DNA from 3 places in the Paenibacillus sp. fava2 genome. Region 1 is predicted to be linked to each of the others. Evidence: riboswitches for the same ligand, from Rfam matches in the RefSeq annotation. Region 1 holds a riboswitch; each other region holds the start of a gene.

Region 1 (10,607 bases):
AGAATGAAAGAGTCGCATTAGAATCCGAAATTCACAGGCTGGAGGCTCAGATTACGAGTGTAATCCCCTCTGTAAACGAAATGAATCGGTTACTGAGGGCCTATCATTTTACTAATTTCAAATTCGCTCATACACAAAGTCAAGGAAATTATCGGTTAATCCGATCAAATGGTGAGGACGTTAATCAAACATTAAGTGAAGGCGAGAAAACGTTTGTTACCTTTCTTTATTTTATGCACTTATTAAACGGTAGCAATAACAGTGATTTAATTACGGAGAATAAAGTTGTTGTGATTGATGACCCCATTTCAAGCTTGGACAGTAACGTATTGTTTATCGTAAGCAATCTGATTTCCAAACTTATAGAAGATGTACGCAACGAAGAAAGTAATATCATTCAGTTGTTTCTTCTAACGCATAATGTCTATTTTCACAAGGAAATTACGTTTTCAAAAAACCGGCCCAAAAATGGCGCTAGGATGGCGGATGAGACATTTTGGATTATCCGAAAATGGAATGATGTAACCGAATCAACCCCGTATAACAGCAACCCGATTAAAAGCTCGTATGAGTTAATGTGGCAGGAATTAAAGTCAGCCAATCACAGCTCTTCCATCACCGTTCAGAATTTGATTCGTAGAATCATTGAAAATTATTTTAAAATCTATGGTAATTACAGCGATCAGGACATTATTGATAGATTCGAGGAGGATGAGAAGGTCATATGTAAATCCTTAATCTCCTGGGCCAATGATGGTTCTCACTTTGCAGGAGATGATTTGTATATCGAGCACCCGATGGATACAGTCAGCAAGTACTTACGGGTATTTGAAAAGATATTTGTGGTTACACATCATCATGCCCATTATAAAATGATGATGGGAATTGAAGAATCTCTGGGATCGGCTTTGGAACAAACACAGGTATCGTAATCGAAAACGTAATATCAATTAAACGACATATACGGGATTAGAAGACGAGGAGGAAGTAACTACTCGTCTTTTTATATACACCAAAGATATTGAAATATATTACAAAAACGTTACTATTGTTTCAGACAAAGAATGATATTGAGTGGTTATTATAAAGCAAAAATATGGAGAAACAATGAAGAAAGTACGTAGAAAATACGTTGATAGTTAAATTTTTAGAAGGATTGACAGGTGGCCTACTATCTATTAAAGTGTTAATAGTTACAAAATATTAATAAGTTGCCGAATTTCAGCGTTGAAAACGGGGGAACCATTTTTTGGGTGAATTATTCTTGCATGAAAGGGAATATAGGGAACCTTTAACCGAATCCTCAGCTAACTCCGTAGGCATTGAAGGGAGAACAAGTTTCTGAAGAAAGTCATCGTATCCATGTTGGCAGCCTCATTTATATTTGCTTCTGCAGCACCAGGTACATATGCTAGCGAGGTAACCTTGGACAGTGTTGTGAATCGGGTCGTAGGAACCCCTTATCTTTATGGAGGAACCACAACTTCAGGCTTTGATTGTTCCGGATTTATTCTATATGTACTTAAGAAGTTCAATGTAGATGACCTTCCGCGCACTTCTCAATCGCAGGCTAAAACTGGCATTCCTGTAGCCAAAGATGATTTACGTGAGGGTGACCTCGTCTTTTTTAACACATTTGGTTCTGGAATTTCGCATGCGGGCATTTACGTAGGTGATAACAAGTTCGCTCACTCTTCCAGCAGTAAGGGCGTAAGAATCAGCAATTGCTGAATAGAATAAGCCTCTATAATCAGAGCTGGCAACTTTCCAAGCATAGTTGCTAATCCAAAAGTGACCCAGCTAACACGACTAACGGAACTCGATATATTAACCAATCCTGAAGGGATAAACGGGAGTATTCTTAAAGCAAGAATAAGAAAGAATGCTTCATAACCAGAAGTTTGTTGAAGTCTCTTCAAATATTTATTCTCATTTTTTAAACCTCCTATTAAGGACAAGACCCCCCTGCGATAGAGAACAAAGCTAATAATTGCCCCGAGCACTTCTCCGAAAAAGGAAATAATCATTCCGTTAAGAAAACCGAAAAAGGTGATGTTAGCTCCTGTGAGAAATACACTAGGGATGAATGCAAAAATGCTTATTAATATATTTAAAACCAAACTTAAAATAATGGCGAAATAACCACTTTCACCTAACAATTCAACGATGTGCGTAGTCATACAAAATCCGTTCCTTTTTTATTTGAGATAACCTGAGCTCATTATAACAGGTAAATAAAAAGCTAAACATAGATCTCCTAATTCTACGTTTAGCCAAATATATGTGCTTATGGAATAGTTCATTTTTTATTTAAGAAAGTTATAGGATCGCATCTATATCATCAGTTGAATTAGGCTTCACTTCAATAATCATTCGCAGAGGTAAGCAAATGATAGATTGTCTTGGTCTTGATATTAAACCAAAGCTAAAACAGATTTTTTGCGGACAGTCCGATTCAATTACTTCGATCCCTCTATCATGAACTTTGAGTATATCGTATCCTCTTTTTGTTTGAATCTTGATAATTTGGGGCTCATCTGTGAGTTCTACCTCTTTATATAGTTTATTATTTATACGTATACTTGCATAAGTACCGGTATCGGGCTGATCCTTTCTAAGCAACTCTACTCCTAAAAGAGTCAGGGCTATTAGCAAAATACATGTGATAAGAATTAAATCCGCTTTCTTAATACCAATTTTCTTCATCATCTTGTTCATCTCCAGCTTAACAGATAGTCTCATAGTATCTGAAAATAGTGTGTAAACTATGTGGAGGTATTTATAACAAGTAATTTTTTTTGAAATTAGTAAACCGTGTTTAAAAAGAGCGCCTCAACTAAGGAGCTCTTTTCGTTTTATCCCAACTTTTCTTCACTGTTCTGAGCAACTTGTCTTCTGAAGTGCTTCCTAAGCAATGATGTAGCTCGAATAGTCGGTGGACAAGAACATAGTCCTATCAGATCTCGCCCTAGCGGGGTTTTCTGTTTAAAGATCAAGTTCTTGTCCTTTTCTTTGGACCGATATAGAAAAATGGAAACTGTTATCACTTTCCAATAACCAACAAATACATGCTTCAGTTAGCGTACTTAATATAATGGGGAAATCTCCGCAATTCCCTCGGTTACCGGTTCTGGCTATTCTGCAAACACCTGAATAAGCTGATTCTACTTGTTGATAGATAAAAGGCATCCAGTGATGATTTGACTTAATATTGCTTCTTATTCTTCTTCCACTTATGAATAACGACTGCTTCACTAAGCAGCCTCATTAAATGCGTTGTATCTCCACGATTACACATGGTAGATTAATCCATTGTTTTGTCGATATAATGTAAGTATATAGAGTATTATTACTTTAGGGGGCATGTTATGGCGCAATATGCATTTTTCAAATTTATCGAGAATTGGGAGCAACTTACTCAAAGTGGTGTTCTTGAAGAAATGAATGAGCATCGATTTATAAGATTAGATGCTGAAGTTATCAAAACTAGTGAAATTGCTAAGATAAAATCTTTAAGTATTCCTCTCATTTGCCCAATTTGCGAAGAACGGATGTATTTTAATAAAGGATATCTCAGGATAAAAGATGACGCGCAATATCAAAATAAAAGTCCCTACTTTTATCATTCAAATAAAAATGCTTGTCATTTTGCAGAATCATTACCACATGCGCTAACTAAACGTTTTTTGTTTACTAAATTAAAGGACGCTGGATATGTGGTAAAAGAAGAGTATCGGCATATTGTTGAAGGAAAGAGAGTAAGAGCTGATGTTGCCGCATTTGCTGGGGAAGACGGAACCCCCACACTAAAGCTCGTTGTAGAGGTACAAGCTTCTTCAGGTCTCCTAGCCACACTGACCAAGAAAATAAATGCCTACTATACTGAAGGAGTTCCGACAGCATGGGTTTTACTGTTAGATAATTTCTTCACAGGTTATACAGGAACTACAAATAGCATTTTTAATCCCTTAACCGGTGAGTATGAATCTAAACCCTTAGAACCTGGTGATGAAAATTACTTTGTAGTTACAGGTAAGGACAGTAAAATCTTCACCTTACTAATGAACGAATATGGCTATGTATTAGCAATTAACTATAAGGGGCATGTTTATTTAATTCGGCGAGACCCACAAAACGAACATCGGAGAATGTCTGCAATCCTACGAGAACAGCACTGGACTTCCCATGATGACGTGTATAAAATAACGAGGGTTGCTGACAAAGATATCGTGCCTACCATTAGACTAACCCCCCTTAAACGATTTCAGAAGCATGAAGAGATAGAAACTACGAACGGTGTCCCAGCAGGAAATTATGACACTGGTATACACCAGATCCAAGGTCTTGAAGAGAATAGCTTAGAAGAAATACCTTTTGCCCATGATTTTGTATTTGAGATCGAAGAGCTCTTAGGTGAAGAAGCCAATAAAGCACTCAATCCATTGTTGTTAATCAAGGAAACTTGGAATGCTCAAGAGAAAGCTAGGAACGACTTATTACAGGAGATCGTGGAAGAAACGCGCTTAGCTGAAGAAGAGGAGAGAAGATTGACAGAAATCAAGCGAAGTATCTCCGAAGCAGCTGTAAAGAGTGAGTCTCATGAATCCTTAACTGAGGATGAGAAATTCGTTTTAGCACATAATGATTTTATCAAAAGAATGAAAGAAGAAGAAAAATCCTACATCGATCACCTTCTTCGTGGATTAGACGAGGACTTATCGGAAAAAGGGCTCAACGATTCTCAAGGTAATGCAGGAAAGCAACATCCTAAAAACAAGGTACTGGATGAAATTGAGGAATTGTTACCTTTACACGGTATGAAGCTAGAAAATCCTATGGATATTTACGGATTGAACCAAATCGAGGTCTTGGAGTTCTTAGATTTTATTGTTGGTCGTGCTTCAAAACGACCATCGATTGATATCATACAAAGTCAGGAAACTATTTGGGAATCCTATGTCTCATTAGCACCAAGCAAGCGTCCACAACTTGAACGTAATCTATTTAAGAATGGACTTCCTACTTGGTTTATGGACCTTAAATTTCCTTTTGACCGAAAGCAAATAGAAATCCAAAAAAAGAACAAGCGAGGAAGTAGTCATTTGAAGCCCAGATCGATTAAAAATCCCAGCTGGGAAGAGCAGATGGGATTTGATTATTAGTGCGTATGTAATAAAAAAAGCAATTCTAAATAAGAAAGGAAGAGGGACTATAAGTAGCCACCCAGGTAAATATGTGCGTCAAACGATTATTCCTTTCGAAATATCTGATGTAGAAGCCGCTAAACGATTAGGGATAGATCTGTCATTATTATCTGATCTTCTTAATGGCGATTCATCATTAACTCCCGATTTGGCAGTTCGCATGGAGAACACATTTGGCGCAAACAGTAAGCTATTAATTGAAATGCAGGCCTCTTACGATCAACAGGAATGTGCGATAAATGGGAAGGTTAAGGACATCTCGACATTTGTTCCCAATTTCTTGACAATCAAAGCAAGGCAAATAGAAGAATGGGCCGAGCGAAACCTAGAAGCCAGAAGTCTGCTTCCTGTACTGTTGAGAAAATTGGTGCACTCAACTGGCAACGGACTAATCAAGGTTAATTTCCCGGGTTACGACAACTCGCAACGTAGGGGTTCCGATGGCTTCGTCCAAGCTAATGCTGCAACGCCTTGGATTCCTAGTGGTAATTCATATTGGGAGTTTGGGACCGATAAAGATCCATTGGTAAAGGCAAGGAAGGATTTTGATGCTCGGTTAGGTTCTATTGACTCTAATATAAGAAAACAAAGCACATATGTTTTTGTAACGCCTCGAAATTGGCCCGATTCAAAAAAGTGGGAGACAGAAAAAAATGCGGCTGGGGAGTGGAAACATGTCAGGGTATTTGATTCAAACGATCTTGAACAATGGTTAGAACACTCTGTGCCGGCGCAGATTTGGCTTGCGGAACAACTTAACCTAACGACTAGTGGTTATGAGACGTTGAATCAAGCATGGAACCGCTGGGCAAATGCTAGCGATCCCCATCTTACGCCTGCATTATTTGCTCCTTCGATTGCTTTGCATCGAGACGCCTTTAAGAATTGGCTTGAAAAACCTAGCAATAATCCGTTTGTTATCACTGCTGATTCTCACATAGAGGCACTAGCTTTTTTGGCATGCTTATTCGATGATAAAGAACTGAGTACTTATAAGGATTTATCGGCGGTTTTCACTTCTCCAGATGCCCTAAAAGTCCTCGTTTCTTCAGCGTTAACATTTATACCAATCGTTTATTCTGACGCTGCAGAGTCCGAACTTATAGATACCTACCGCCGGCTTCATTGTATATTATACCGCCCTCGCAATGTCGTTGATATCAATCCTGATGTCAAACTTGACTTACTTAGTCATGAGACTTTCAAAGAAGCATTAACCTCAATGGGAATTACAGATAGCGATATTGATCGGTTGGGTAGGGAATCGGGACGATCACCAACGATTCTACGCCGGCGCCTTTCAAACAATGCTGCAATCCGTAAACCGGATTGGGCGCGTAATAATAACGTAGCAAAGTCACTTGTACCCATGGTATTAATCGGTGCCTGGCACTCTAAACCAGAGGGTGATCAAAGAATATTATCAAGTATAGCGGATCAAAGTTATGAAACAATTGAAGATGATATAGCTTTATTGCTTAAGTTAGAGGATAGTCCGGTATGGTCAGTAGGTGAATATCGAGGTGTAGCTTCAAAACTTGACGCAATGTTTGCAATTGCCCATGTCATGACTGCTGCAGATCTTAATCGCTTCTTCATCGCTGCTGAATACGTATTAGTAGAGATAAATCCCGCCTTAGAGTTGCCTGAGAAAGATCGGTGGGCTGCCTCACTTTACAACAAAACACGCTCCCATTCAAGTGCACTGCGTACAGGCATCTGTGAAACACTTGTCCTCTTATCAGTTCATGGAAATAATCTGTTTTATAGTCGACTAGGTCTTAATGTAGAATATCAAGTTATCACATTAGTCCGAAAGCTATTAACGCCTCTGACATTAGAAAAGCTACTCTCGCATAGTGACGATCTTCCTCGTTATGCAGAGGCAGCTCCAGAAGAATTCATGCATATCGTAGAGATGGACTTAAAACACAGTGCCCCCGTTATAATTGATCTTCTCAAGCCTGTTGATACCAGCATATTTGGGGTTAGCCCTGCACGAACCGGACTTCTCTGGGGCTTGGAATCCCTTGCATGGAGCCCGAAAAATTTATGGCGTGTAGCGGCAATATTGGCTCAGCTCTCTAAGGTGAAAATAGAAGATAATTGGGTAAACAAACCCATAAATAGCCTGCATGCAATTTTCAGGGCTTGGATGCCCCAAACAGCCGCACCTGTGGAACAGAGGTTGAAGGTACTAGAAAATATTATTAAACGTTATCCGGATATAGGTTGGGAGATCTGCATCGACCAAATTGAACCCGGTTCCCATATAGGAGGCTATAGCTATAAACCCAACTGGCGCGGTGATGCATCAGGTGCCGGGCAAGTTGTTACGCATAAAGAAAGATATACCTTTAACCGAAAAGCTTTGGATATTTTAATAGCTTGGCCATCTCATGACGAGGAGACACTCGGGGATCTGATTAAATGTCTTCAAGGAATTCCCAAGGAAGATCAGAATAAAATTTGGGATCTAATTGATTCATGGGCAAAAAACTCTAATGAAAACGCCAAAGCCATATTGCGTGAATACATACGACAGTATGCTTTTACTCGAGTAAGCCGCAAGCGAAAGCTTAGTGAAATAGCACGTGATCGTGCTCGTCAATCATACGATCTCCTTCAACCAGAAAATCCGATTATTCGGTATGCCTGGCTGTTTGCTGATCAATGGATACTCGAATCAAATGATGAAATCGAAGATGAAAACTACGATTTTGCAAAACATGAAGAGCAAATTAGCCGTTTGCGCCAGGAGGCTATCAAAGAAATTTGGAACAAATTTGGTTTTGAAGGAGTTAGACAGCTCATTATAGATAGCAATGCTTCTATCGTTATCGGACAATATGCAACATCCGTTGTCACAGAAGTCCAGGAACAAAAGGGATTCATTAAGCAATTACTTTCACTAAACGAGGATTATCAAATAAAAACCGATTGGAGCCTAAGAGGATTTTTGTTGGGGATAAAAGATGATATACGCAATGAGTTACTACGACTTACAGCCCAAGAATTATCTACTAATCATCGAGAGAGATTATTCCTAAATGCACCTTTTGAAAGATCGACTTGGTGTCTCCTGGAAGGAAATGAAGGACTTCATGCAGCTTATTGGAAAAATGTTTTTCCCGTCTGGGGAAATCATTCTCCTGATCATTACAATGAGATCGTTGATTGTCTTTTGGTTGCACAGCGCCCTCGAGCAGCTTTTCATGCTATCCATATGAATTTTAAATATATTGATACATCTCGGCTTATACGGCTATTGTATACCATTGGTAATGATGATAATGAACCAGCAGGTCCATATAGATTAAGTGGATACCATATCTCTAAGGCATTAAGTTCTCTTGATCGACGATCAGAAGTAACTGTCGAAGAAATGGCACGTTTAGAGTTTAAGTTTATTGACATTCTCAGTGATGAAGAACACGAAATTCCGAATCTTGAACATTTAATTTCCACATCACCACTATTATTTGTTCAAGCTATGGTACTTTGCTTCAAAAGAAGAGGAGAAGGAGAGGACCCGAAAGAATGGGTAATCGAAGACTCGGCACAGCGATCTTTACTTGCATCAGTAGCTTATCGCCTGCTCGAGCAGATTAAAATGATACCTGGCACTAACGAAGATGGTGAAATTGATGTTGTTGCATTAAAAGCATGGGTTGCCGAGGTTAGACATCTATGTGGTGTTTATGGTCGTACCGAAATTGGAGAACAGTACGTTGGACAATTGCTTTCAAGGGGACCTGAAAAACACGGATTATGGCCGTGCAAAGAAATATGCGAGGCGATGGAGGAGTTTTCATCTTCCGGAATTCGAACAGGCTTTCGTATTGGGATAATGAATTCTCGAGGTGTTGTATGGCGCGACGAAGGTGGAAAACAAGAACGAGAACTAGCCACTAAGTATCATGAATTGGCAGAACGTATATATTTTGACTATCCCTTTGTCGGGAGAGTTCTCGAAGATGTAGCTGAAGCATACGAACACGAAGCCAAATGGCAGGACACAGAAGCAGATGTTCTAAAAAGAATTGAGTAATAGTAATGTTCATTAAGTGTTTATTATCAAAAAGAAAGCTCCTCAACCGATGAGCTTTCTTTTCTGTTCACCCTAACTTTTCTTCACTATTCTGAGCAACTTGTCTTGGCTTTGATTTGCTCTTACTCATTTTAACACTTTTCTGAAGCGCCTCCAGTAAGTCAATAACTACCTCAGCTTCTTGTGTTGGTTTAGAGATGATCTGTTGACCAGCAATCTTAGACTGTATAGCTGCTTGTAGTCTTTCTTGTTCAGGATTGGAGAGAGAGGCTATATCCGATTTACCTGACATCCCCTTAACTATCTGTAAGGCCAGCTTCAGTTGGTTTTCATCAATCGAAGTACTGTTTGATAAGTTTGGGACATTAGTGATCGGTCTAATCTCATTAGCGTAATGCATGGTGGCCAGTTGAATGCAATTCCCATTAAGAGGTTTCATTACACATAGTTTCGTATTTGAGCGAAGAGTAAGTTTGCCTATTGCCAATCGTTTAGAAGTCTCAAGAGCCTTTAGAAATAAGAAGTACGCATTACTTCCATGGGTATCCGGACCAAGGAAATAAGTTTTCTGAGTAAACATCAGGTCAATCTGATCCTCTTTAATAAAATCAATGATGTTAATTCTTTTGCTGGATTCATCTTGAATTTTATCCAATTCTTCTTTTTCAAAAGTTACATACTGATTTGTATCAATTGGATAGCCCTTGATAATTGCCTCCTGTTCTACGGAAGTACCACAAGAGGGACAAAACCTCTGATTTTTAATTGATCCATGGCAATTACGATGAAGCAATTGAAGAGCAATCTCTTTCTCTTCGGTTGCTGCATAGAGTTTGACGGGTACATGTACGAGCCCAAAGCTGATGGCACCCTTCCATATGGTATGCATAGAAAATCCCTCCTAATATTTATTAGGAATTCATTCCCATATTTATAAACAAATAAACCGCAATCCAGGGCGAGGCTACGGCATACTTCTATTTTTCGATAAACTCATCTAAGAATAGTTGGACTTTGCGAAGATCGCTTTTCTTTAAGCTCATCAGGATATCAACCAATTGATTTAACATGATGTCTTTTTCATTTAGCACTGATTTTTGATGTCTTGTATAGGAGAACAGATCGATAATAGGTACCTCTAATGCGTCAGCAATTTTAATTAAATTGATTAGGGTAATATTTTTTTCTGCTCTCTCGACGCCGCCTATGTAGGAAAAATGAAAGCCGGCCTTTTCACCCAGCTGTTCTTGTGACAAACCTTTTGATTTCCGGATATCACGGACACGCTGTCCTATCTTCTTCATTACGGAAGTTTCCATTGTTACACCTCTTGATGTAAGTGTAAACAATGG
Region 2 (10,607 bases), 3.3 Mb from region 1:
TATACACCGTAAACTGTATAAATATGTAGAGATAGAGAATCTCGATTCCGAGACCATTGGCGAAATCCGCCGCAGCTTTGCCGGTGCCGGACTAAATGCCGAATATGACCTGGAAATCGATTTTCCGACAGATCTCCCCTATGATGTATTCCGTCCGGGCGATGCTTTTGACAGCAAGCAGATTCTGCTGCTTGACCGCCATGATAAACTGCGGGAAATATCCGAGGTCTCTGATATTGTACGCTCAATCAGCGGGATTCACCGCGGCAGATATCATCTATATTTCCCGCAGGACAAGCTGCAAAAGGCTCTTCCGCTGCTGCCTTCCTCGATCGCAGAGATTTTTGCAAAATAATACAAAAAAAGTTGGCATTCATCATAGAAATGAAGACAGAAAGGAAGCTGTATAATGCGTCTATTTGACACACACACCCATCTGGATGCTCCACAATTCGACGAAGACCGCGAGGAAGTGATCTCCCGAGCAAGGGAAGCCGGAGTAACGAAGATGATTAATATCGGTTTTAACCGTGAGACGATCCCGACCACCATGAAGCTGGCCGAGACCTATGATTATATTTATGCAGCCGTCGGATGGCATCCCGTTGATGCAATTGACATGAAGGAAGGGGATCTCGAGTGGATTGCTTCGCTGTGCAGTCATCCCAAAGTGGTGGCCATCGGGGAAATCGGTCTGGATTATTACTGGGATACTTCACCGAAAGAGGTACAGCATGAGGTGCTGCGCAAGCAGATCGGGCTGGCCCGTGAGCTGAACATGCCAATCTGTATTCATAACCGTGATGCCCATGAGGATGTGGTGCGGATTCTGCGGGAAGAGAAGGCGAATGAGGTGGGCGGTGTCATGCACTCTTTCTCCGGCAGCTGGGAAACGGCAAAAATGTGCCTCGATCTGGGCTTCCATCTGGGCTTCGGCGGACCGGTCACCTTCAAGAATGCTAGGGTGCCCAAAGAGGTGCTGGCGAAGACACCGCTAGATCGCCTGCTGATCGAAACTGACTCCCCTTATCTGACTCCGCACCCCTTCAGAGGCAAGCGGAATGAGAGCAGTTATGTAAAATTAGTTGCAGAAGCTGCGGCGGAAATAAAAGGGATTGATTTACAGGAATTAGCGGAAATTACGTATACGAACGCACTGGTACGATTTGGTATTGTCTGAAATCGGGAGTAAAAGCGGTGAAAAAAGAAGTATAACCGATATATTAAATCTTTTTAAACTCAAAATGGGCGAATATTACAATATTTTAATCATTTTTTTGCGTAAACGTGGTTGAACCGTCCTTTACAACATGCATCAAAACAGGATATCATCTTTTCAGTGCAGTGAGCTGTTGTTACTGTGACAGTCACTGATTCATGGATCGTCTCGCTGAGTCTCCGTATGGAGAACGGGGGAACCAATAATGCACTGCCGCATGGGCGTACATAGAGTACAACACAAGAAATGCCGCAGACTTTATTTGATTTCTTCACGTGGTCTTTGGGGTGAATTTGAGGGCAACCGCCGTGAGCGGGTGACCTGAAATAGGGCGTCTCTCTTATGCCCGAACCCGACAGCTAACCCCGTAAGCGCAAGTAAGAGAGGAAACCTCGTGCATACACATTCCCGCGTATTCTAACATCCGGAGAAGCCACGAAAGAGTCCTCTATAGAACTCTTTTGGGCTTTTTTTGTTATGAATAATGCGGCTGTCCCCAGCATACTGTTATATAACAGGTTCTGGGAGTCATTATGCCGGGCAGGCGATCCATGAGCAGGAAACGCTTAAGATATGCGGGCGTATCCTGTTGCAATCTCAAACTTAGTTTCGTCAGATATGATTCAGTCAACTTTGATATACTATTTGGACGACGGGGCTATGTAAGGAGGATGGAGAGAATGGGCGTATTCCAACCAGAAGTATCCCATGATTCGCAATCATCCAGCAGGTCATTCGCATTACGGCTCAAGCAAGTGAATCCTCGCGTACTTTCACTTGCAGGTGCGGTATCCATTGTTATCGCACTGTTAATTCTGCTGTACGTACACGGCCAAGGTAATAAAGTAATCAACTTAGTAATAGACGGAGAAGTGCTGACGCTCGAAACGCGTGAGGCGCTGCTTAGCGACGTGCTGGCCAAAGAACAGATTACGCTTACGCCGCATGACGTAGTATCGATAGGTCTTAGCGATGAAATACAGGACGGAGACCGTGTTACCATTACCCGTGCGCAGAAGCTTACGCTTACTGCAGACGGCGCAACCAAGACGCTGTATACCACCGAGGATTCACTCGGGGACGCTATTACCAAGCTGGGCTACAGCCTGGATGGCGACGACAAGATTTTCCCTTCGCTAGACACCGCAGTTACACCTGACATGAAAGTCAAGATTGTCCGTATTACCAAGCAAACGGTACAGCAGACGGTAAGTTTGCCTTTCAAAGTCATCAAAACCGCAGATCCCTCCCTGTATAAGGGAGACGTAAGAGTTGCACAGGCAGGCAAGCCGGGAGCCATCATCCAGCATTACCAGAAGATCTATCAGGATGGTGAGCTGGTCTCGAAGACCCTGATCGGCAAGGAAGTGCAGACCGTTACCAAAGACAAGATCATTGCCGTTGGTATCAAGAAGCTTCCGACACCTGTTGTTGCTGCAGCAACCCCAACCAAAACCAAAACAACAACTACCTCCAGTTCTGCTAAAAAAGTAGCGGCAACAACCAACGTCGTGCACAAGGCAGGCGTAGACTTTGAATATAAGAAAATGATCAAGAATGTGTCGATGACAGCTTATTCTTCTGAAGAACCGGGCATCGGAACAAAGACGGCTTCCGGAACACGCGTAACTGAAGGCCGTACCATTGCTGTTGATCCGGATGTAATACCTATCGGCTGGTGGGTGTACATTGAGGGATTGGGTTTCCGCCGTGCAGAGGATACAGGCGGTGCCATTAAAGGCAACAAGATCGATGTTTACTACGATTCATTAAGCCATGCCCGTAATTTCGGACGGAAGTCCCGGACGGTATACGTAATTGGACCAGTGAAGCCGGAGTTGAATTAAGGCGGCAGTTTTTGCAAATTAGCGGTTTATACGATATAGTGAGGGTAGCACTTTATGAACGGGCTAGCTCATCACTTATACATTCTTTAGCCAAAAAGAAGGGGAGCGAATCCTCTTCTTTTTGTGTTGTAAGGGAAGGAGATCATCGCGATGATCAAAGAATTAATTGTAGTGGAAGGCAAAAGTGATACGGTAGCCGTCAAGCGGGCGGTGGAGGCCGATACAATAGAGACGGGCGGTTCTGCAGTTGACCGCAAGGTGATTGCCAAAATTGCGCTGGCTATGGAACGCAGGGGAGTCATCATCCTGACCGATCCCGACCATGCCGGTGAGCGCATACGCAAGATTGTCTCGTCCAAGGTTCCGGGCTGCAAGCATGCCTTTATTCCGGAGAAGGATGCAACCCGCAAAGGCGATATTGGAGTGGAAAATGCCTCGCCTGAGGCGATCCGCCATGCGCTGGCCAATGTGCATACCTCTTTTGAGGGTGCACCTGCGCTGATTGGCCTGGACGAGCTTATGGCGGCAGGGATGCTGGTGCATCCCAGAGCGGCTGAGCGGAGAATGGCGCTCGGCAATGCGCTCGGTATCGGCTACTGCAACGGCAAGCAGCTGTATAAACGGCTGGCGATGTTTGGGATTACCCGGGAGGAGTTTCAGGCGGCACTTACGCAAATTGATCAGGGAGGCATCACCATATGAGCGGACATGACCATATCTCGTCCCCGACACGGACAAAGGAAATTATTCAGCGGTACGGATTCTCGTTTAAAAAAAGCCTGGGCCAGAACTTTCTGATTGATCAGAACATTCTGGACAAAATTGTCGATGCAGCCGGACTCACCGCCTCTTCAGGAGCCCTGGAGATCGGGCCTGGCATCGGGGCGCTTACGGAGCGGCTTGCACTGGAGGCAGGCGCCGTCACTGCGGTGGAAATTGACCGTAGGCTGATCCCGATCCTCCGCGACGTGCTGGCGGCTTACCCGCATGTCAAAGTACGCAATGACGACGTATTGAAGGTGAATCTGCAGGAGCTGTTCGCTGAGGATTTTGCCGCGGTAGATAAGGTAAGTGTTGTAGCTAATCTGCCTTACTATGTAACCACACCTATACTCATGAAGCTGCTGGAAGAGAAGCTGCCGCTTGATAATATTGTTGTCATGATCCAGAAGGAGGTTGCTGAACGTATGGCGGCCTCTCCGGGCGGCAAGGAATACGGCAGCCTCAGCATAGCAGTCCAATACTACAGCGAGCCTGAACTGGTCTGCATTGTGCCGCGCACGGTGTTTATTCCGCAGCCGAATGTGGAATCTGCGGTAATCCGCCTGAAGGTGCGGGAACAGCCGCCGGTTGAAGTGGAGGATGAGAAGCACTTTTTTGAGGTGGTGCAGGCTGCATTCACGCAGCGGCGCAAGACGATTGCCAACAACCTGAAGGCCCGCTTCTTCCCCGGTGAAGGGCGTGAACGCCTTGAGGCGCTGCTCGCTGAAGCGGGAATTGAACCCAGCCGGCGCGGGGAGACGCTGAGCATTGCCGAGTATGCGCGGCTGAGCGCAGTACTGCTGGCAGCCGGAGTTAAATAGCATCAGGGGCGGGAATATCTAATTTCCGAAAATAAGCCGGTTTATGAACCAACCGGGGCCTTTGCCCATACGATGGGGGTAGAGGTGGTGTTGTAATGAATTTAGGAGATTTGGTCGTTCGTAAATCATATGGCGGAGATGTGACCTTCCGGGTAGAAAATATAGTACAGAATGCAGCCGTCATCAAAGGTACGGAATTTCGCCTGCTTGCAGATTCCCCCTTGGATGACCTGATCCAGGTGCCGCCCACCCGTATCACAGAACGCGGCCAGCAGGCGCAGATCAAAGCTACCGAGTCTTTGACCAAGCTGCGAAGGGACCGCCAGGAGCAGAGCCAGCGGAGCGGGGAGAGCGCTGCTGCCGGCTGGCCCCAGACGCCCAAAGAAACGGCCTATTTTGAGGTGCCTGGCAAAGTGCTGCACCTGGACGGGGATCAGCTTTATCTGCGGAAAAGCCTGAGCCTCTACGAACAGCTGCGGATTCCGGCTGAAGGGCATCATGTGCATGAATCCAAAATGGCAGAGACGCTCTACCGGCTGCTGCCGCGCGTCCGTCCGGATATTGTGGTCATCACAGGCCATGACGGTGTGCTGAAGCAGCCCCATACTTATGATCTTTACAGCCTGGCCAGCTACAAGAATTCACAGAACTTTGTGGCGGCAATTCAGGCTGCGCGTGAGTATGAACGTAACTTTGACGCCCTGACAATCGTGGCCGGGGCATGCCAGTCCCACTTTGAGGCACTTCTAGGGACAGGGGCCAACTTTGCCAGCTCCCCGGGAAGAATACTGATCCACGCCCTGGACCCTGTGTATATCGCAGCCAAGGCAGCTTTCACCTCGGTCCGTGAGACAGTGAACCTGGGGGATGTGCTGGGCCATACGATTAGCGGAAGCATGGGAATAGGCGGTATTGAGACCAGGGGGAGCTTCCGGATCGGTATGCCGCGGCTGCAGAACCTGTCTACACTAAAGGTAACACCGTCGGCCATATAGTACTTATCTCCATAATTGGAGAATGACCGGGACATAAGAGGGGAAGGATAGTCATTAGGGCTATCCTTCTTCTTTTTTATGTGTTTGGGGGCAAAGAAATGAATGCATATCTAAAAGTAAGATTGCCGCTAACAATTAAGTTATAACAGCAATCTACTCTCTCAAAAAAATTCCGTTGACAACTATTTTAGCATCATCTATAATTAATTATTTGTTTTGACAAAGTTTGTGAAAAGTTGTATAATGGGACAAGGAAAGAGGTGGTCGTCAGGCAATGGCTAATAACGCGCTGTTGGAAATCAAACGCAGTCTCGAAGCTCACGTCGGTCATAAGATTACGTTGCGGGCTAATGGTGGCCGCCGTAAGACCGTTGAACGCACCGGTGTCCTGGAAGAAACGTACCCTTCTGTTTTTATTGTCAAACTGGATCAGGAGCAGCAGACCTTTAAGCGTGTCTCCTATAGCTATGCCGATATCCTCACTGAATCAGTAGAAATCACTGTTTATGAAGATGACGGGCAGATGCAGGTTGTGTATATTAAGGCTTAACGCATTACAGGACAGTCCCTACAAGGGGCTGTTTTTGTTTGTGCATTTCGTCTTGTTGGGGCAAGTACAGGTATCGGGGAATGGGCAGCGCCCTGCAGCAGCATACTATAGGGGCAATATGCTTCTTATCCACTACTGTAAGGGAGGACTTTTACCTATGAGCCGCAGAAGACGGGGTATGATGTCAGAAGAACTGAAGACGGAGCTGGCCAAGGAGCTTGGCTTTTACGAAACGGTGGAAAAGGACGGCTGGGGCGGAATCCGGGCCAAGGACGCCGGCAATATGGTGAAGCGGGCTATCCAGCTTGCCGAGCAGGCTGCCCGTAAGTCGGATATATAATCTGTCTTTTTTAGCAGATCCGTAAAAGAGGGAACTGCCTGACCGGCAGGGCCCTCTTTTTGGCCTGCCGCAACAGGCTTTACTTTTGATCATGGACTTCATTACAAGTTTCTCATATAATATGTTAAGTTGTTTTTACGGGAAAAGCTGAGGGTGGGTGAACGCCTTGAAAATGTATGAAAAAGCGCCAGCCAAAATTAATTTGATGCTGGATGTGCTTCGCAAGCGTGCTGACGGGTTTCATGAGGTTGAAATGATTATGACAATGGTTGATCTGGCGGATCGTTTGGAGCTGTCTGAGCTGAAGCGTGACTCCATTATCATCTCTAGCCAGGCCGGATATATACCGCTTGATGAGAAGAACCTGGCCTTTCAGGCAGCGAGGCTTATTAAAGACCGCTACAATGTGAAGAGCGGAGTACATATTCATCTGGACAAAAGAATTCCGGTCGCTGCCGGCCTTGCCGGCGGCAGCAGTGATGCCGCGGCTACGCTGCGCGGCCTGAACCGGCTCTGGCGCCTGAATATCCCCGCAGAGGAGCTGCAGGAGCTTGGCGCCGAGCTTGGCTCGGACGTCCCGTTCTGCGTCACTGGCGGTACGGCTCTGGCCACCGGCCGGGGGGAGAAGCTGACGCCGATCCCGAATCCGCCGCAGTGCTGGGTTATCCTGGCGAAGCCTCCGATCAATGTCTCTACAGCCGAAGTATATGGCCGTGTGCGGGCCAATCAGATCGCCGTGCATCCATCGGCTTCACGGATGCAGGAGGCTATTGAGGCAGGAGACTTTGGGGCAGTCTGCGCACGGCTGGGCAATGTGCTGGAGGATGTGACCCTGAAGCTGCACCCTGAGGTTCAGCAGCTCAAGGAAGCCATGGTGAAGCTGGGGGCTGACGGAGTACTGATGTCCGGGAGCGGGCCGACGGTATTTGGCCTGGTCTCTAAGCAATCCAAGGTGGCTAGAATCTACAACGGGCTGCGCGGCTTCTGCAAGGAAGTATACGCTGTGCGCTCGCTGACTTAACCTTTGGAGAAACGGAACCTTTTCCCGAAAAGGGCGGCAGGTCCGTTTCTTCTTGTGTAATTCCGTACAAAAATGATATTATTTTTAATAATATTCGGTTTTGGCGAGGAGTATTCCGTGAAAAAACTTAAAAGAAGCCAACGTTTGGTTGATATGACCCAATTTTTGCTAGAGAAACCGCATGACCTGCTGCCGTTATCCACCTTTGCGGACCGGTACGGTGCGGCGAAGTCATCCATCAGTGAGGACTTGGCTATTATAAAAGAGGTATTTGAAGGGGAGGGCATGGGCGAGCTTCAGACGCTGGCCGGGGCAGCCGGCGGTGTACGCTATATTCCGCGCATGCCGACAGATATGGCGCTGGCCTTTGTTAACCGCCTGTGCGGGGAGCTTGAGCAGAGTGACCGGATTCTTCCCGGCGGCTATCTGTATATGTCCGACCTGCTGGGTCTCCCTTCCGTAATGGAGCAGGCGGGCAAAATCATTGCCACCGCCTTTTACGGCGTAGATATTGATGTGGTAATGACTGTAGAGACTAAGGGGATTCCGCTTGCTTATGCTACAGCCGCCCAGCTTGGTCTGCCTGTAGTGCTCGTCCGCCGTGACCATCAGGTGACGGAAGGCTCGGCGGTAAGTATCAACTATGTGTCCGGCTCCCATAAGAGCATTCATACGATGTCCCTGTCGAGACGGGCGCTGCGCGAGAAATCGCGCGTGCTGATTGTGGATGACTTCATGAAGGCAGGCGGTACGGTACGCGGTATGGTTGATCTGCTCGGCGAATTTAACGCCCAGGTTGCCGGAGTCGGCGTGCTAGTTGAGTCAGGTGCGGTAGAGACGGAAGAACGGCTGCTGCATGATTATGTGTCTCTGGTGAAGCTGACCGAAGTGGACTCCAGGGAGCGGAGAATTTCCGCGCACCCCGGTAACTATTTTTCCTCTTAGGAGGGGAAGAATCGACGGCTTAGCAAAGTGCAGTAAAGTGTCGAAAACATGAGGAACCATTAGAAAATAGCACGAAATGTGTCGAAAACGCTGATTTAGCAAAAATAATCTTCTTTAGTAGTCATTTTTTGGAATCAAAAAGAAGGAATTCGCTTTGCTGTGTGGAATTATACACCAAGTCTCTGATGGAAAAAGGTGGTGAACACACACATGCAAATTACGGATGTCAGACTCCGCCGCGTCAACTCTGAGGGGAGAATGAAGGCAATCGCATCCATTACCATCGATAACGAGTTTGTTGTTCATGACATTCGCGTCATCGACGGTAATAATGGGATGTTCGTTGCAATGCCCAGCAAGCGTACACCGGACGGTGAATTCCGCGATATCGCACACCCGATTTCTTCGGGAACACGCGAAAAGATTCAATCTGCGGTTCTGGCCGAGTACGATCGCGCCGCTACGGAAGAAGAGGAAGTTATTGAAGAGGGAGCTTAGGCGCTAAGCGTGCTTTCTCTGAAGAACGCCTGCCCGTAAGGGGTGGCGTAAGGTCAGGCCGTTTTCAATTGGGGTTCGAAGAAAAGGGAACCATGGCAGCATGGTTCTCTTTTCTTTTTGCCCGGAATGAGATATATTCAGTAGTGAGCTCAAGAAGTAGGAGGTTGGCATTCTTGAAAAGAATGGCTGTTGTACTTGCTGCAGGTCAAGGCAAGCGCATGAAATCTAAATTATACAAAGTACTGCATCCCGTCTGCGGCAAGCCGATGGTAGGGCATGTGCTTGATACCGTAAAGGCGACCGGATGTGAACGCAATATTGTAGTAGTCGGACATGGAGCAGACGCAGTGAAGGCTTATCTGGGCCAGAATGCTGAATATGTGCTTCAGGAAACCCAGCTCGGGACCGGGCATGCAGTGAAGCAGGCTAAGGAACTTCTCGGCGGTGAAGAAGGCACGACGATTGTCATTTGCGGAGATACCCCGCTTATCACGCCTGAAACGCTGGAAGGATTAATGGCACTGCATGAAGGACAGAAGGCGGCAGCATCTATCCTGACTGCTGTAATGGACCAGCCTGCGGGTTATGGACGGATTATCCGCGGAGAAGAAGGCGGTGTGCTGAAGATTGTTGAGCAGAAGGACTGCTCGGCGGAAGAGGCGGCTGTGAAGGAAATTAATACAGGCACTTACTGCTTTGATAATGCTAAGCTGTTCGCCGCGCTGGAACAGGTGACGAACAACAATAATCAGCAGGAATATTATTTAACCGATTGTATCGGCATACTCCGGGCACAGGGTGATATCGTTCTGGGATATCAGGCTCATGACGCTGCGGAGTCTATTGGCGTTAACGACCGGCTCGCACTGTCCGAAGTAGAGGGACATATGCGCCAGCGGATCAACAAGACACATATGCTTAACGGGGTAACGATCATTGATCCGGCCTCGACTTATATCGGAGCGGATGTTGTTATTGGTGCCGATACCATTCTGCACCCTTCGACTCTGCTCAAAGGCAAGACTGTAATCGGAGAGGGCTGTGTGATCGGACCTTCCAGTGATATTGAGGATTCCGAAATCAGGGACGGCGCTTCCGTGAAGCATTCCGTGCTGAGCCAGGCTACCGTCGGGGCACGGGCATCTGTCGGTCCGTTCGCTTATCTGCGGCCGGGCGCGGTGCTTGGTGAAGAGGTGAAGATCGGCGATTTTGTAGAGGTCAAGAATGCCACAATCGGCGACGGCTCCAAAGTATCGCATTTAAGCTATATCGGGGACGCGTCTGTCGGCAAGAACGTCAATGTCGGATGCGGTGCAATTACCGTTAACTACGACGGATATAATAAAGCAAAGACCACCATTGAGGATGATGCCTTCATCGGCAGCAACGTCAATCTGATTGCTCCGGTAACCGTGGGCAAAGGGGCTTTTGTTGTAGCAGGTTCGACGATTACACGCTCTGTTTCGGAGAATGATCTGGCTGTGGCCAGAGTAAGACAGGAGAATAAGCCGGGGTATGCGGATAAGATCCGCGCCCGCGCCAAAGCCAAGAAAGAACAGTCTTAGTCCATCGTAAAGGCCAAAGCCAGAGCGCCGGACAGAGCACAAGG
Region 3 (10,607 bases), 3.4 Mb from region 1:
GGTACCCGGAAGCGGGTGGAATGGACGAATTAGAGGGAAAAATCCCTTTAATGGTACCCGGAAGTGGGTGGAATGGACGAATTAGAGGGAAAAATCCCTTTAATGGCGCTCAGAAGCGGGTGGAATGGACGAATTAAAGGGAAAAATCCCTTTAATGGCGTTCGATGGAGGTTGGATGCCATACGTCCAGAAATCCCCCCAACACCGCATCCTTTAGACCTCGCTCCCTATCGAACACATCCGCCAACACGGATCACGAATAGTCCACATCCCTCAACCCCAATCCTTTAGTACCGTATCAGCCAACCTAGCAATCCGAGCAGACGATGCGCATTACCCATTCTTATCTAGAAAGTTCACCCTCGGTTAACCCCCGCCTCTATCAATCACATCCTCCAACCCGGATTCCCAATAGTCCCCTTAAAACCGCAACTATAGTACGTTCGCCGGCCCGGTAATCCAATCAGCCAGCGTACGTTACCACCTCGTTAGCCAGCTACATCCACCAATCCTGATTCGGCGATAGACCGCTTCGTTTAATCCACATCTTTTAGTACCGCATCCACCAATGTAGTAGTCCGACCAGCTAATCCCCTTAACCTCCGCCAACCCCAGCCCTATCGGGCACCTGGGCCAACCTTCCCCAATCGGCCACGCCTACTAAATAGTGCTTCTTCTTCTGCCCTCTCCCTATAATGTTCCGGCACTTTCCATCTTCCCGACAGGCCTGCTACTCCCAGTCTAGAACCGCACACTAAACCCGTTAAAGGTATGGGTGCCTGTGCCGAAGGAGATCAGATTTTCCTCTCTCAGTGTCTTGGCGGCGAGCTTTACCTCAACCAGGATCTCCGGGTTCAGTCCCAGCGTATTGTGAGAGCCGAAGACTTTAGTGACACCGGGGATGTCTGCGATTCGCTCCCACGAACGGACCAGGTCTGCGGGACTTGTCGAAGGATAAAAGGCATAGACTGGCGTCTCATCATACAGCAAGTCACCTGTAAACAAATAACCGGAGGCTCCCTCAAAAAAGCACACATGTCCCGGTGAATGCCCCGGCGTATGATATACCTCAAGGCTTCTCCCGCCCAGATCAATGATCTGGCCATCCTTTAGCAGCCCGGCCGGTCTGCCGCAATAAGGGGTATAAGTATCTGGATGAAAGCCCTCCGGCAGCGGCTGGCACAGATCGCGCACGAGATCCGCTCTGATATGCTCAATCGATAAGCCCTGGATGCCATGGATTAGCCAATCACAATCGCCTTCATGCACATAAATTTGGCTGAACAGCCCGTGGCCCCCGATATGGTCGGTATGGACATGGGTGGTGAGGACACAAACCGGGAGTGGGGTCAGCTTGCTGGTTACCTCATGGATATTACTGATACCGAGTCCGGTATCAATCAGGGCAGCCTTCTGCTGCCCGAGCAGCAGGAAGGAATGGACCTTCTCCCAGTGCCCGTATTCACTAATGGCAAAAGTGGATTCATCTATGCGCTGCACCGTAAACCAAGGATTATTCATCATATATGCCCCCTGAATAATGTTTGTCCTAAACCGTATCTTCACAGTAGCATAACCGGCTGCAGTAAAGAATTCCAAGATTTTCTTATAAAACTATTGACGGTGGAAAAAACAGGACATATACTGTGTATATAGATATACACAGTAAGCACACAGTAAGCACACCGGATATCTAACGAACCTCAAGTTATCCAACGTTCAAGTGTACCAGCTGATACACCGGAAGCCCGCGACACACTGTGCTGTATATCTGCTGAATTAAAGTGAGGTTAAAGCAAAATGACAAACTTAAGACAGGCTTGGATCATGGTAAGAAGCGATTTCAACGGCGACAGGCTGAAGTTATTATGGATGCTGCTATGGGCGCTGCTGTTCATGGGTTACATGGGCGGGCTGACCAGTATGATCATCCAGGATACGCTGGATAACGGTGACGGGAAGATTCTTGCCGACATCATGTTCATGACAGTCATTCCGATGCTGGGGTTCACCTTTTCCAAGCGGACAATGAAGTATCTGACGGAAGATTCTTATACCCGGATGCTGGCGTATATGCGCACCTTGCCTATTCCGACTGCTGTGATTCTCTGCAAAAGAAAGCTTCACGCAGTCAGCTCTATCGGGCTGAACGGAATGATTTTCTTCGGCCTTATCTACGGCTTCAGCAGTAACATTCGTCAGGAGCTGCCGTTTACGGATTATCTGGCTTTTGTACTAACGTGGATCGGACTGGGGCTGATTGTTGCAGGGCTTTACATTTTTATCGAGCTGCTGGCAAGCGGAAAAGCCTACTTCATCTACGTGATGCTCTTTACTTTCATTTACATCGGGACGGCAGTGCTTACCTGGCTGGCGGGCGGAAATCTTATTTTGTACACTGTCAGCTGTTCGAAAGAGTGGGGGCTGCTCTCCCCGCTGATGTGGGGAACACTGCTGCTCGGTACCTTATCGGTTCAGCTCTTCTCCGCATGGACGATACACCGGCTGAAGAGCCGCGATCTCGTATGAGAGGGCGGAGGTAAGGATGTGGATACCTATTCAAATTAATGAAAACAGTGCCGAACCGCTATACTCGCAGATCGAGACACAGCTGCGGTCACTCATTATAGGCGGCAGTATCACAGAGGGAACGCTGCTTCCTTCTATCCGTGAATTTGCGGGTGAGCTGAAATGCAGTGTCATTACAGTCCGCCGGGTCTATCAGGATCTGGAGAATGAAGGGCTGCTGCGGACGAGGCAGGGCACAGGCACATTTGTCTCTCATGTCGGAGCAGGTGCGATGGAGGAATACAAACGGGATGCAATCCGCAAAGCGCTTGAGGGTGCAGTCGATGTAGGGCTGTCTGTACAGTGCAGCGCAGAGGAGCTGACCCGGATGTTCACAGAGGTTGTAGAGAATAAATACAACACAAAGTCATGAAGGGTGGGGCGTTTCATGGTACAGCAAGCCATAGAACTGAGGAATGTAAGCAAGAAGCGGCATAAGCGGATGGTCGGGCCGCTTAATCTGAGCCTTCCGCAAGGCTATATAACCGCGCTGGTCGGTCAGAACGGCTCCGGCAAAAGCACACTGCTGCATATGCTGCTGCAGCTGAGCTTCCCGGAGAAAGGCGAGATCCGCTGGTTCGAACAGAATCATCCCGGAGGGCTGCCGCTTGCGCTCCGTCAGGGAATGGCCTATGTGCCGGAAACCTCACAGCCGGAGGAGAATTACTGGACGGCAGAGGAGGCGGCGGATTTCCGCCGGCAGTGGTATCCTTCCTGGGACCAGAAGTACTTTGAAGAGCTGGTCCGGAAATTCGAAATTCCGCAGGATGCCCGGCTGGGCAAAATGTCCAAGGGGGAAAGGCGCAAATTCGAAATTGCTGCGGCGCTGGCCGCACGGCCCCGCCTGCTGCTGCTGGATGAGCCTTCTTCCGGACTTGATCCGTTTGCCTGGAAGATCATGATTGAAACGCTGCGCAAATTTATGGATGACACAGACGCAACAGTGCTGATCTGTACTCATATTGTTGAAGAAGTGCGGCGGCTCGCCGATTATATTGTGCTTATGCATCAGGGACAGTTGCTCGGCATGGCCGAGAAAGACAGCCTGTTCGGCTTATGGAATGAGGTATGGGTGAATGCGGCGGATGAGTCGGAGCTGCAGGAGCTGGCGGCAGAGCTTCCGGAAGCCTTGCATTTTGGCTGGGAGCAGCCTGGCGTAGCCTCTTTTATAATCCGGGAATTTTCCCGGAATGAGAAACGCATCCTGGATCTGGGCGTAAAGGTACTCAAGAGCCGGGCACTGGAGCTGGATGAAATACTTAGCCTATGGACACAAGGACACCGTCCGGTCCTGTTAGACCAGAAGAGAGGGGATTAACCAATGGAAGCTTTGAAGCTGGAACATGTAGTGAAGCAGTACGGTGATAAGACGGCGGTTAACGGTATTAATCTGAAGGTAGAGCAAGGCGAGATTTACGGGCTGCTTGGTGCGAACGGAGCCGGCAAAACAACAACAATGCGCATGGTGCTTGGCCTGATCTATCCCGATGGGGGAAAAATTCTCTATAACGGCAAGGAGTTCAGCAATGAGCTGCAGCATCTGATGGGCTATCTGCCCGAGGAACGCGGCCTGTATCCGAAGGTGAAGGTCAGCGATCAGATTATCTATCTTGCCAGGCTGCGCGGAATGGCTGCCGGCGATGCAGAGAAGAGCCTGCGTTACTGGCTGGACCGTTTCGAGGTTCCAGAGTACTACAATAAGAAGATTGAAGAGCTGTCCAAGGGCAATCAGCAGAAAATGGGCTTCATTGCCGCCGTTGTCCACAAGCCGCAGATCCTCGTGCTTGATGAAGCATTCAGCGGACTGGATCCGGTCAATGTAGAGCTGCTTAAAGATACGGTCAAAGAGCTTCGTGATCAGGGCACTAGCATCCTGTTCTCCACCCACCGGATGGAGCATGTGGAGGAGCTGTGCAGACACATTACGATTCTTGACCGCTCCAATACAGTGGTGCAGGGCGATATCCGTGAGATCAAGAAGGGGTATCCGCGGGAGGAAGTCATTCTGCGGACGGCCGGAGAAGTTGCAGGCCTTGAAGGAATTGCCGGTGTTACTGCAGTCCAGCGGCAGGAGCGGGGTTATTCAATATCAATCAGTGATATAGGCGCAGCACAGCGCATTCTGCAGCAGGCTGTTCTTGCCGGCGAAGTTGAGCATTTCGAGATTAAAGAACCGACGCTAAACCAAATCTTTATCAGAGCGGTGGGTGAATCAAATGAATAAGATGGGAACGATTATCGGATTTACATTTAAGAATAAGGTGAAGACCAAGGCCTTTCTTGTAACAACGCTGATTCTTGTTATTCTGCTCAGCATCGGGATGAACATTCCTTATTTCATTAAAGTGTTCAAGGGTGAGGATAAGGCTGATGGCGGAAACCGCAGCCAAATCGCGGTAATCGCAGAAACGGGTAATCCTGCAGCTGAGCTGCTCCTGTCCTCTTCTGCCCCTCCAGTACCAGCTGATCAGGAGAAAGACGCCTTTGCTGTAACGTTCGTGTCTTATACTTCTGCTGATGATGCGGCATTGAAGGAAGGCCTGGATAAAGGCGACATCGAAGGTTACCTGACCTTCGGGGAGGCAAGCGGTGAGGGCCTGCCGCCGGTAACCTATCACAGTGAGGACGGCGAGCTTGGCGGAGAACTGCAGACCTATCTGCAGAGTGCCCTGCAGGCGGTAAATACACAGCTGATTGTCGGTGACAAACTGACGGACAGCCAGGTTGCCGCTATGTATGCCCCGGTAACGATCGGTACGCAGGAGCTTAGCGCCAGCGGAGCCCAAGAAGGGGAAGAGGCTGAACAGACGGCCGCAACGATCAACTATGTAGTGGTGTACGTGCTTCTGATTCTGTTCTTCATGTCGATTATGATGACAGGCAATATGATTTCGGCGGAAGTAACCTCGGAGAAAAGCTCGCGCATCATGGAGATTCTCATTACGAGCGCTTCCCCGCTGACGCAGATGTTCGGCAAGGTAATTGGTATCTTCCTGGTCGGACTGATGCAGATTGCAATTATTGCACTTAGTGTGACCGCCAATCTGATGCTGCCGCATAACTCCGGTATCCTGGCTGATTTTGAACTGGATCTGAGCCAGCTGAATATTGGACTGCTGGTTTACGGACTTATCCTGTATATCCTGGGCTACTTCCTGTATGCCCTGATCTATGCGGCGGTGGGATCGATTGTCAGCCGTACTGAGGACCTCGGCCAGGCGGTAACGCCGATTATGATGATCGGCTTCGTGAACTTCTACGTTCCTTTATTCAGTATCTGGGCTCCTAATACAACCCTGGTCAAGGTAGCCAGCTTTATCCCGTTCACCTCACCGCTCAGCATGCTGCTGCGCATCGGAGTCGGCCAGGTCGCTTTCTGGGAGATCATCGTTTCACTGGTTATCCTGCTGGCAACTACCTTTGCGTTCGGCTGGCTGGCGGCGAAGATCTACCGCACAGGCGTCCTGATGTACGGCAAACGCCCGAGCATCAAGGAAATCAGAAAAGCAATGAAGGCTTACAAAATCTAATCATACAAAAATTAAAAATAAGAGGAGCAACCCAACATGATGAACAAAAAAAATCAGAACATTCTTTTTCTTGCAGTATGTGCTTTTAACATGATTATGTTTGGTCTTGTAATCGATACAGGCGGTTCCCCGGTGCGTGACTTCATCCAGGGGCTGACCGTAGGCCTAAGCGGGGCAGCAGTCTTGGTTATGCTGTGGGGGCTGGCAAAGGAACGCAGAAGCAGAGCGTAACGGTCATCCTGTACTTATCCTGGAAACTTTATAGTAAAGTGTCTCAAGCCTCCTGATTTTGCTTAATTATATTGTGTTCATTAGTAGACTATATAAGCTGAAGGAGACAACATTGATGAAAAATTGGAAGCAAATGCTATTCTCTCTTACTCTTTCCGCAGGACTGCTTACCGGGGCAGCAGCCCCGGCTCTGGCTGCTCCGCAGCAGCCGGCGGTAAAGGTGGATAACCAGACCGTAGAATACAAGACAGGATCACCGGTCAACAATCAGGGTACAATGCTTGTTCCCCTTAGAGCTACGCTCGAGGCTATGGATGCGAAGCTGCAGAATGCGGCTGGGGACACCATCTATGCAATCATTGACGGCAAAGCCGTAACATTAAAAAGCAAGCTGACGGTAATCAACGGTGTGACCTATGCACCTGTCCGGGTTCTCGGCGATGCCGCAGGTTACGAGGTCAGCTGGGATGCGCAGACCCGTACTGTTATTCTGCAGACCAAGACTGCAGCTGGAGCCAGCCAGACCGCAGTAAATACTGCAGGCGGCCGCGGCTTCATGTGGGAAGTCGAAAGCAACGGCAATACCGTGTATCTGGTCGGTTCCATGCATATTGCTGATGACAGCTTCTACCCGCTGAGCCCGGAGTTTGAAGAAGCTTTTGCCGAAGCCGATTACCTTGGTGTAGAAATCGACATCAGCAAAGCAGCAGATGAAGCACAGCAGAAGCTGGTTCTGGACATGGGGATGTACCAGGATGGCACTACACTGAAGGATCATATCTCCGGTGAGACGTATGCCAAGCTTGGCGTGGTGCTGAAGGAGGCAGGTCTTCAGGCAAATGCACTGGATAAATTCAAGCCATGGGTAGCGGAAACAACGCTCAGCAGCCTGAAATCAGCGACGGCCGGCTACGAGGCTTCCTCCGGAATCGACTTGTACTTTATACAGAAGGCAATTGAGCGTAAACTTCCGATTGTAGAGCTGGAATCCTACGAATCCCAGCTGGGCATGTTCAACAACTTCTCCAAAGAGCTGCAGGAGGCTAACCTGCTCGCGGCGATCGAAAACTACGATGTGATTGATGATAGCATCGATGTGATGGCTGAGATCTGGAAATCAGGTGATGATGAGCTGCTGCTGCAGCTGACCAACAGCTTTGCCGGGAATGCGGAATACTACAAGGCAATGCTGGTTGACCGCAATATCGGTATGGCCGACAAGATTGAAGGATATCTCAAAAACGGTAAAAACGAGGAGTATTTCATCGTGGTCGGCGCGGCACATTATCTGGGCGAGCATGGCATTGTGAAGCTGCTGCAGGATAAGGGATATACAGTAGTCCGGAAATAGAGGCAAGAATAGAAACGGGTGTCGTCCTGACAGGACTGATACCCTTTTTTATTTGGCGTAAATGGCTTAATCTGCCGGGGACTGGTGATCCGGCCGGCAATAGTGTACCTTTGTACTAAGGAGTGGTAATCTTGAACATTAATCTAAAAACACCTGTACTGGTCGCTGTCTCCGTCCTGCTGATTATAGCCAGCAGCCTGCTGCAGCCGGAAGGGAGCACACTGCTGGGAGCGCTGCAGACGCTACTGCTGGGCTTGGGCATTCTTGGCTGTCTGATGGCTTTCCTGCGGTTTGCCAAGAGCAGTAAAAATAGCAGCAGCAAAGGGAAGAAATCGAAGCAATTTAAAGAACTGAAGAGAAAAAGATGAAAGAAAGCGCTATTCAGGAGGTTTCTTCCCTTCCCGGAGGTTATTCCGCCCGGTTTGGCGATTTACAAGCGGATGCTCTTAAAGGTATGATACATCTGTTTAACCCCAATTAAATAGAATATCCGCTTAATTTCCGTCTACGGAAAGCGGGGGAACCAACAACCGGAGTCAGGGTGCAAGCAGACCGGCCGGTTATGGGGTGAATCCTGGCAGCTGCGTGAAGTGCGAAATCTCAATGCAGCGGACAGGTAGGGCGACTCTCAACGCCCGAATCCGGCAGCTAACCTCGTAAGCGTATTGCAGAGAGGATCAGCGCATTGTGACCGTTAACTGGACCACAAAGGGAATCCTTTGTGGTTTTTTGCTGTGCTTTTATAGATCTGTACAGATAGAGATGAGGGGAAAGGGGAGACGGAAATGGACGTTCAGGAAGAATATGTGCTCATCTGTGCGCCGACAAAGGCGGGAGAGCAATTTATCAAGCTGCTTCAAATGAAGGGCTGCAGATTTGCCGGGCTTGCCAATAATCCGGCCGAGAAGCAGCGGCTGGCGGAGCTGGGGGTTGAGAAGATTTTTGAGGTGGATACCCGGCTTCTGAACACCTGGCTCAGACCGCCGTTTCCGGTAGGCCGGATCTATCTGTTCGAGAGCAGTGTCGCTTTATGCTGCCGTTATGTGCAAATGTGCCGCACGTGGACGAGCGGGCCGATTTCCGTAATTACTACCTCCATGAGACCGAGGTTAGTCTATAAAGGGCTGGGGGCAGACAATGTCATCTACAGCCACAGCGGGCAGGTCGGCCATCTGGCTGCAGAATGCGAATAAAGATACACCGGCAGGCACAAAAAAGGTATTCCCCGGGCTTCGGACCAGGGAATACCTTTTTATTTATACTGCGGCCAATAGGCTGTTATCTGGCGGCGGCAATCAGTTCCTGAAGCTCAGGCAGGTTGAAGCCTTTAACAGCACGGTCGCCGGATACCGTTACAGGGATACCCATAAAACCGAGCTTTTCGACTTCCTCCTGATAGACTGCGCTGGCCATAATGTCGCGTACCTCAAAAGGAATACCCTGACTGGTGAGCAGCTGCTTGACCTGATTGCAGTCACTGCAGCCTGCGGTGGAATAGACAATTACCGGCTGGCTCATTGCTCAACGGCCTCCTTGATGGCACTGCGGGTGATTTTCCAGTGGGAGGTGTTCCAGCTCACTTCGCTGCCGTCCAGCAGGAAAATCTGCGGGGATTCATGCTTGATGCCGAATTCTTCGGCGATCTGATTGGAGACCGGACGGTCCTCAATGACATGGACAATCGCTGCAGGCGTATCCGAGCTTTGGACATAAGCCTGGAACTCCTCATGCGCTTTGGCGCTGATCGGGCAGGTTGTGCTGTGCTTGAAAAGCAGTTTTTTGCCGGGTTGCCCGACATATTGGTGCAATTCATCAGAAGTATGCAGCTGTTGAATAGACATCGAATATCGACCTCCTGGGATACAAGATTAGTATGGGGTACTGCCGGTTAAGAATAGCTGTTAACCTGTAACTATGATTGTAGCATAGTTCAAAATTAAAGCAAAAAGGCTTTTTCCCGGGTGGATGTCCGGAACGTTGTAAAAACCCGGGGGCCATGCTAAGGTGAGAAAGACAGGCCTAATAGCCGAACAGACCTGATATGAAAGAGGTGTATATTCTGATGCCGGAACTGAAAGCCCTTGCACTGGGCAGCTACAGCGAAGTGAAATATCATCCTTTTGCCGGAGTGGACCAGGCGTTTCAAGAGATTTTGTCGCCTGCATTTACGGTTGAGCCTTCCGAGGATTTCGGGCTGCTGAACCCGCAGACACTGGCTGACTATCCGCTGGTTGTGTCTTACGCTGAGTTTTCTGATCACAAAATTGCTCCGGCCCATAGCGGCGCATTGCTGTCTTACGTCGCCGGGGGCGGCGGCCTGCTGGTGGTTCATAACGGTATTTCCATGCAGCGAAATCAGGAGCTTGGAGTGATGCTGGGCGGGCACTTTACCCATCACCCTGCCTATACAGCGCTCGGAATCAATATACCTGCGGCGGTACGGGAGCATCCGATTGTCCAGGGGATCGAAGATTTTGAGATTGAGGACGAGCCGTATTATTTTGACATGCAGCCGTACTTCGAGACTACTATTCTGGCAGAGTATCTGCACGGGGGAGCAATGCGGCAGGCGGCCTGGTGCCACGAATTCGGGCTTGGCCGGGTTGTCTACCTGATGCCGGGGCATCACTTGCCGTCCTTCTCCATCGAACCGTTCCGCAGACTGATCAGCAGAAGCGCCTTATGGGCAGCCAGGCAGCTGTAATCCGGCTGGAGTGGCCTGAAGCAGCAGGGCTGCCGGGTAAAGTGAAAAGCGGGAAGCGGCATGTTAATCATGCGCTTCCCGCTTCTTTTATAAGGGACGGATTATTAAGCTTCGCCGGAATCTGTCCGGGGCTTCCCGGCAACCGGTACAACCTCGTTATGATATAGCGCTTCCAGCACTTCGTTCTTCAGGCTGTCGGTGAAGGCGCTCCAGGTTTTTTTGC

What was found. A riboswitch is a leader RNA that binds a small molecule or an ion and turns the genes downstream of it on or off. The one in region 1 is predicted to bind cyclic di-AMP.
Region 2: linked by a shared signal. The riboswitch ahead of AC4G46_RS00140 (resuscitation-promoting factor) and the one ahead of AC4G46_RS17225 (C40 family peptidase) in region 1 are both predicted to bind cyclic di-AMP.
Region 3: linked by a shared signal. The riboswitch ahead of AC4G46_RS02685 (hypothetical protein) and the one ahead of AC4G46_RS17225 (C40 family peptidase) in region 1 are both predicted to bind cyclic di-AMP.

What each region holds. Positions count from the first base shown of each region.
Region 1 is NZ_CM177755.1:3,990,742-4,001,348, forward strand. It holds gene AC4G46_RS17220 (AAA family ATPase) at 1-932, shown strand, start outside; cyclic di-AMP (ydaO/yuaA leader) riboswitch at 1,203-1,337, shown strand; gene AC4G46_RS17225 (C40 family peptidase) at 1,363-1,731, shown strand; gene AC4G46_RS17230 (TVP38/TMEM64 family protein) at 1,689-2,180, opposite strand; gene AC4G46_RS17235 (NusG domain II-containing protein) at 2,320-2,709, opposite strand; gene AC4G46_RS17240 (hypothetical protein) at 3,369-5,162, shown strand; gene AC4G46_RS17245 (HigA family addiction module antitoxin) at 5,152-9,255, shown strand; gene ku (non-homologous end joining protein Ku) at 9,323-10,144, opposite strand; gene AC4G46_RS17255 (helix-turn-helix domain-containing protein) at 10,233-10,574, opposite strand.
Region 2 is NZ_CM177755.1:28,314-38,920, forward strand. It holds gene AC4G46_RS00130 (HD domain-containing protein) at 1-355, shown strand, start outside; gene AC4G46_RS00135 (TatD family hydrolase) at 410-1,180, shown strand; cyclic di-AMP (ydaO/yuaA leader) riboswitch at 1,379-1,608, shown strand; gene AC4G46_RS00140 (resuscitation-promoting factor) at 1,900-3,066, shown strand; gene rnmV (ribonuclease M5) at 3,217-3,768, shown strand; gene rsmA (16S rRNA (adenine(1518)-N(6)/adenine(1519)-N(6))-dimethyltransferase RsmA) at 3,765-4,649, shown strand; gene yabG (sporulation peptidase YabG) at 4,745-5,644, shown strand; gene veg (biofilm formation stimulator Veg) at 5,919-6,194, shown strand; gene AC4G46_RS00165 (small, acid-soluble spore protein, alpha/beta type) at 6,352-6,534, shown strand; gene ispE (4-(cytidine 5'-diphospho)-2-C-methyl-D-erythritol kinase) at 6,701-7,555, shown strand; gene purR (pur operon repressor) at 7,673-8,500, shown strand; gene spoVG (septation regulator SpoVG) at 8,711-8,998, shown strand; gene glmU (bifunctional UDP-N-acetylglucosamine diphosphorylase/glucosamine-1-phosphate N-acetyltransferase GlmU) at 9,172-10,563, shown strand.
Region 3 is NZ_CM177755.1:570,873-581,479, forward strand. It holds gene AC4G46_RS02640 (MBL fold metallo-hydrolase) at 742-1,524, opposite strand; gene AC4G46_RS02645 (hypothetical protein) at 1,801-2,529, shown strand; gene AC4G46_RS02650 (GntR family transcriptional regulator) at 2,546-2,941, shown strand; gene AC4G46_RS02655 (ATP-binding cassette domain-containing protein) at 2,957-3,886, shown strand; gene AC4G46_RS02660 (ABC transporter ATP-binding protein) at 3,890-4,792, shown strand; gene AC4G46_RS02665 (ABC transporter permease) at 4,785-6,098, shown strand; gene AC4G46_RS02670 (hypothetical protein) at 6,135-6,329, shown strand; gene AC4G46_RS02675 (TraB/GumN family protein) at 6,445-7,680, shown strand; gene AC4G46_RS02680 (hypothetical protein) at 7,812-8,048, shown strand; cyclic di-AMP (ydaO/yuaA leader) riboswitch at 8,162-8,360, shown strand; gene AC4G46_RS02685 (hypothetical protein) at 8,466-8,873, shown strand; gene AC4G46_RS02690 (glutaredoxin family protein) at 8,959-9,198, opposite strand; gene ytxJ (bacillithiol system redox-active protein YtxJ) at 9,195-9,521, opposite strand; gene AC4G46_RS02700 (ThuA domain-containing protein) at 9,743-10,384, shown strand; gene AC4G46_RS02705 (CHAD domain-containing protein) at 10,489-10,607, opposite strand, start outside.